DNA from 3 places in the Staphylococcus sp. MSU001 genome. Region 1 is predicted to be linked to each of the others. Evidence: predicted binding sites of a transcription regulator. Region 1 holds the regulator's gene; each other region holds the start of a gene.
What was found. Region 1 encodes NrdR, which represses ribonucleotide reductase genes. Its sites were predicted from a motif close to AACACNATATATNGTGTT; they were not measured.

Region 1 (2,213 bases):
ACATATCAATCGGACTTGTTTCATCTAGCAGTTGTAACCAATCATTTGTAGTATCTTTTGCGTGTCGATCTTTTTTTTCATCGTTAGTTTTATGTGTTTGATGCTCTAATTTAGGCAATTGATTATCATGTTCAATCAGATAATAAGTTCTAGCTTGCTTACGCATTTCTTCAAAAGATAACTGTTGTGCACTGGTAATGGAGCTTAATATAACATTTTTCATGCCATCTTCAGTAATCCCATAAAGCGTCGCAAGTTGTATAATCAAATTCTTAGCTTCTTTATCGATAATTTCATTACTAATAAAATGATGGTTCAACATCTGTCTCAACATTTCAAAATCAAAAGTTTCATTAGATAAATCTATGCCATTATAATGTTTGATTTGCTTTAAATTAATTTGATCTGAAACATTGACCTTTTTAGGTACATTGAATACTTCTGTAAATTTTCTAGTGGTCTGTTGATATTTGCTTAAATCTTTCTCATCTTTTTCGAAATAAGATTTAAGTGCTTGATAACGCTTTTTATCAACCTCACTAAATAAAAATACTGATAACATAGGATCATTAAAAAATTGATAGGCTGTTGGAGGCTGAATTAACTCATAAACAAAGTGAGAATACTTTTCTTCATGCCTTACAAATGTTTTAATCAATCCAATAGCCTCTAAATTGTCCATTTGCTCCCTAAAATCTAATAAGTTAATTTTTAGTTCATTCATGAATATATAATGCGTTAACCCGAGTTGTTGACTTTCGTCTATGAATTGACTCATAAAATGATAGAGTCCTATTGATTCAACTCCAATTAAAGGGGTAAATAGTCGATTTAAAATATCTAAATGTTGTGAGGTGAATTCGAAATGTGTAATCACCTCAAATCCATCTTGTGGTTTTAGACCATATTCATAGGTTTGTAACCCCATCTATTTATCACTCCGTTTATTATCACTCAAGATACCTTGCATTGACTCTAAGAGTTGATCAACATCTTTGAATTCTTTATATACAGATGCAAATCTTACATAAGAAACTTGGTCAACATGCATTAATAAATTCATAACATGCTCGCCAATTTCTCTAGAAGAAATTTCAGTTTGTCCTTCATCTCTAAGTTGCCACTCCACTTTATTAGTTATGTCTTCAAGTTGTTGATAACGCACTGGTCGTTTCTCGCAAGATCTTACTAAACCATTTAATATTTTTTCTCTTAAAAATTGTTCTCTAGTTCCATCTTTCTTCACTACTATTAATGGACTTACTTCAATATGTTCAAATGTTGTAAAACGCGTTCCGCAATTTTCACATTCTCTTCTACGTCTAATCGCATTGGCCTCATCTGCATGTCTAGAATCAACCACTCTGGAATGTGTAGAATTACATTTTGGGCATTTCATATATATCACCCTCCCAAGTTTGATCACCGTACATTATACTATAAAAGTACTGTGTAAAAAAGAAAGGTCAATTACAACTATAAATGAAAGAATGTAATGATACATTGATAACACCACTATGTGTAAAAAAGGAAAATATATCTTATAAATAAAGGTTTTAGTGTACTATGTTATTTATTAAAAATATTACATTTTAACGTGATTAAACATATTAAATGAATTTCAATCATTTAAATGTACTATACAATTTTATAAATACGACCAAAAGTACCATTATTAAATTATAATTTGAAAGATGATTCGTTAAAATCACCTCATTTCAAAATCATCTCAACTTGATTAATAAATAATGACTATGGATCATTTTTCTATAAAGAAAGTATCTAGTAATATGTCTAAAGCTAATTGGTTATCTATAATAACATCAATGATGCTTCAACTTTGTTTAGGGCTATTTGTATATAAATAAACCTGAGATAATATGGCTATCTCAGGTTTAGTGCAAGTATAAATATTCAATTAAATGGCTTTTACCATTGCTTTATCATCAATTAATTGTCCAATTTTGTCAGCTACTTCAACAACTCTATTCGAATAACCCCATTCATTATCATACCAAACGATAACTTTCACCTTATTTTGTCCCATAACCATCGTAGATTGAGAATCAATAATAGCTGAATGAGGATTTGTGTTAAAGTCTACAGAAACTAAAGGAGCTTCTTCAACATCAAGAACACCTGTTAAATCGGCATTTTTAAATGCGTCATTAACTTGTGTAACTGTAACATTCTGTTCTAAATCAACAACTAAA
Region 2 (2,213 bases), on a different contig from region 1:
TCTCCACGTCTTGCTCTACCTGCATTCAAGAATGTTGGTGTCGCCGGTTGATAGCGTTGTTCCACCATTGCAGAAATAAATTGTTTAGCTTGTTTAACATTACCGTTCGCTAAATAAAGTGCAACGATTGCGACGTGCTGATTATAATCCTCAAGAAACTTAGTTTTATCATTCGTTTTTAAAGCATAATCTTTATAAAACTTACTTGCCGACATATAACTAGCAAATTGGAAGTGAATTGATTTTGCGTATTCAGTAATTTCACTTAATTCTGCTTCACTATATTTTTCGAAAACATTAAAATAAAAATTATTGTCAACAAGATAATGAAGTCTTTCGATTTCATCATCAAAGGAAATCATTTTATCATGGATTTCTTCAAGATACACCTTCAATGCTTCTTGATCTTTCTCTAAATTAAAGAAACCATTGTCTTTTCTCTTGGTCACTTCATTATTTAATTCAATATGATTGTATTTCTTTTCTTCCATGGTTTTCATTGAAATTGCCCACCTTATCCTTAAATTCAATAATGTCTTTATTTGTCCCTTGTACTTCAAACTTCATCATTAATGGAACTTTATATTCCTCAGAAATTGTATGGCCGGCTTTAGCGAAATTTTGTCCCCAATTTCGATTTCCACTCGCAGCAACAGCTTGTAACTGAGTATGATTTACATTTAAAAAAGATTGAACCGGCTGCGGCACCTCTCCAAATCCAATAGTGCCAGTAACTAAAATGTAGGGTTCATTAACTGATTCGTTACAATTATCTTGAGTAATTTCAAATGTATCTTTAATACCAGCACGACTAATAAATCGTCTAACATTACCAGAAAATGAATAATATACTACTTTCATTGGATCACCTTCTTTCGTCAACCATTGATTCTGCTAAAAGTAGATTAGAAATGATTAAATATCTTTAATATAATTTAAATCATCTACTTATAAAAACAGTTGAAAATAGTTACTTTTACGTAAAATTTTTTCAATCTGTAAATAACCTTTAAAATATATAAATAACCACAATATATAGTGGTTAAAACTTAAATTTGCACTACATGATAAATTATCTTTTTAGTAGGATTTTACTATAATTGCAATATTCCCGAGATAAAAGTAGTGTCAAATTGCATTAAAATGATTAAATGCTACAACGTTAGATTTTCAGTCAAACACTATATATAGTGTTTGTGCTTCTGATTTAATACTATATTCTGTGTTTCATTATACATAACTCATATCACTAATGAAAGTTAAAAATTAGTGGCAGTAACAACCTATCATTTGGAAAGTGCATCACTACGAGTTTAGTGTCATTATTTTAAAATAAAAAAATTTTTTTGAGTGTCTTTACTTGCTTTTCTATTGAAATTAGACATATAGAGTTAAATGAATAGTTACGTAAATTTCTACAATAACAGATATAAATTACATTTTTTAAAACATGATTCTAGCTTTTTATTAAATTGCACAACAGTAATAACAACTTCGAACACGAACGTTTGTTCGATTTTTATTATAGCTCGTTTCCATTGAATTTTCAAGAACTTATGCATAATTAAAGTTTATATGCTAATATAATGTCGTTAATCATATAATATTGAGGCGATGATATTGAATCCGAAAGTTAAAGGTATTATTGCTATATTGATTTCAGCTGTGGGTTTTAGTTTTATGTCAGTCTTTTTTAGATTGGCCGGTGATTTACCAGTCTTTCAAAAATCTTTAGCTAGAAATTTTGTAGCCATGTTTATACCATTATTTTTTATTTATAAATATAGACAACCTATGTTTGGGAAATTAAGCAGTCAACCTCTACTCATCTCACGTTCAACACTTGGGTTAATCGGTGTCTTACTTAATATCTACGCAATTGATCACATGGTATTAAGTGATGCTGATACATTAATGAAATTAAATCCTTTTTGGACAATTGTTCTTAGTTTAATTTTTTTACATGAAAAGGTACGAAAATATCAAATTACGGCGATGATTATTGCTATATTAGGGATGCTTTTAATTGTTAAACCAGAATTTTCATCATCAGTTATTCCTTCAATAGCAGGATTACTATCAGGTATTTTTGCAGCATCTGCCTACACATGTGTTAGAGCACTCAGCACTCGTGAAAAACCTTATACGATAGTGTTTTATTTTTCATTATTCTCAGTTGTAGTGCTTATACCTTTTTCAATATTTACTTATAC
Region 3 (2,213 bases), on a different contig from region 1:
ACAAACATACCGTTTAGATGGTGATAATGTGCGTCACGGTCTTAATAAAAATTTAGGATTTAGTCCTGAAGATCGTTCAGAAAATATTCGACGTATTGGAGAAGTAGCAAAATTAATGGTAGACGCTGGAGCTTTAACAGTTACTGCTTTTATCTCCCCATATAAAGAAGACAGAGAAGGTGTTAGAGCATTACTAGAGGATAATGAGTTTATAGAAGTATATACAAAATGTAGTGTTGAGGAATGTGAAAAGAGAGATCCGAAAGGATTGTATAAAAAAGCACGATCTGGGGAAATACCTGAATTTACAGGTATAAGTGCACCTTATCAAGCACCTGAAAATCCTGAAATCACTATAGATACTGAACACGACACTATTGAACAATCAGTGGAACAAATTATACGTTATCTTAAAGAACACCAATATATTTAAATTGATATTTCGTTATATAGAGTAGGAGAGAATTAAAGATTCTTAATCCTACTCTTTTTAATTTTAAAAGTATACTGGAAAGTTTTGAACGTATCATAAGTTTTTAAAGAAAAGCACTTGGTCAGGTATACTTACTTCTAATTAAGTAAGAAGATGTTATTTTTAAATGACATCAATAGTATACTTATGAGTCATGATTTATGCTTAGTTTGTGATTATCTAAATACAAATATAATTTAAATTTATAAAAAGCTAATTATTGATGTGTGATTAAAGTGAAATAAAAAGGGAAAATATTTTTAAAGAGATATTGAGTGATTTATCATAGAAAATAAGAGGATGGTGATATAACATGGCATTTAATATTTGGATGTGGATTTTACTTGTATTATTTATTGTGGGGACAATAGCTGTAATTCTCATTTTAACAGTTGGCTCAGTGTTAGAAGAGCGCTCATATGACCGTCGATCAGAGGATGAAAAACGCAAAAATTTAGAAAAAAATCTTGAGATGTCAAAAGGACATACGGATGAATTGCAAGAGTCGAGCAACAGGGAAGAACAAGTAGCACAAGAGCATTCTCGTCATGTCGTTCGAGATCATCAACAAACACATCAAAATATAAATCAATCAACACAAGATAATAAAAATAATTAGATAAAAGGGAAAGGTAAATGCTTTTTCGATTATTTATTCCCAATTTATACGAAGATAATTACTAGAATTACAAAAAATGAAAATATTATAAATTTTAACTGAATCAATAACTAACTGTATGTTATAGAAGCCTGAGAACATTGACGTCTCAGGTTTTTATATTGATTACAAAACTATCTTTATCTCACATAGAGTTCACTAAACGTTAATAATCTTTATGACATTTTAGTTAACGACTTAGTAATCGATTGTAATACTATATATAGTGTTTTATTTTATTGATATACACTATATATAGCAAAGGGTGACAAAATGACTACTCTAGAAACATCATTAACTCGATTAATCACAAAAGATCCAACTATATTAAATGAAAATGCAAATAAAGATAGTAATACATTCTCAACAATGCGAGATTTAACAGCTGGAACGGTATCAAAGTCTTATGCACTCGATCATTTACTTCCGAAGCATGTTGCTCATGCACATCAATCGGGAGATATTCATTTTCACGACTTAGATTACCATCCATTTCAACCATTAACCAATTGTTGTCTCATAGATGCAAAAGATATGTTAGAGAATGGCTTTGAGATAGGTAATGCTAATGTTACAACACCTCAATCAATACAAACCGCTTCAGCACAACTTGTACAAATCATTGCAAACGTTTCAAGCAGTCAATACGGAGGTTGTACTGTCGATCGTGTTGACGAATTACTAAGTAAATATGCACAAATGAACGCACAACATCATAGGGAAGTAGCGAATGATTTCGTTCAACCTGACAAAATTGAGAATTATGTGGACACGCAAGTAACTAAAGATATTGGTGATGCGATTGAAAGTTTAGAATATGAGATCAACACACTATATACTTCCAATGGACAAACGCCATTCGTTACTTTGGGATTTGGTTTAGGAACAGATCAATTAAGTCGAAAGATTCAACAAGCAATTTTACATACTCGTATTAAAGGTCTCGGTAAAGATAGAGTCACTGCAATTTTCCCTAAACTTGTATTTTCGATAAAAAAGGGTATTAACTTTGGTCCAGAAGATCCTAACTATGATATTAAGCAACTTGCATTGGAATGTTCAACAAAACGCATGTATCCCGAT

Region 2: nrdI (class Ib ribonucleoside-diphosphate reductase assembly flavoprotein NrdI) is a predicted target of NrdR. The motif match lies at 1,026-1,043, and genes of this name have one in related genera.
Region 3: nrdD (anaerobic ribonucleoside-triphosphate reductase) is a predicted target of NrdR. The motif match lies at 1,344-1,361, and genes of this name have one in related genera.

The regions. Positions count from the first base shown of each region.
Region 1 is NZ_JBRIKK010000005.1:11,941-14,153, forward strand. It holds gene ACVBFA_RS03385 (replication initiation and membrane attachment family protein) at 1-928, opposite strand, end outside; gene nrdR (transcriptional regulator NrdR) at 929-1,399, opposite strand; gene gap (type I glyceraldehyde-3-phosphate dehydrogenase) at 1,919-2,213, opposite strand, start outside.
Region 2 is NZ_JBRIKK010000006.1:73,569-75,781, reverse strand. It holds gene nrdE (class 1b ribonucleoside-diphosphate reductase subunit alpha) at 1-500, opposite strand, end outside; gene nrdI (class Ib ribonucleoside-diphosphate reductase assembly flavoprotein NrdI) at 463-861, opposite strand; gene ACVBFA_RS04175 (DMT family transporter) at 1,615-2,213, shown strand, end outside.
Region 3 is NZ_JBRIKK010000010.1:36,763-38,975, forward strand. It holds gene cysC (adenylyl-sulfate kinase) at 1-433, shown strand, start outside; gene ACVBFA_RS06155 (hypothetical protein) at 786-1,091, shown strand; gene nrdD (anaerobic ribonucleoside-triphosphate reductase) at 1,404-2,213, shown strand, end outside.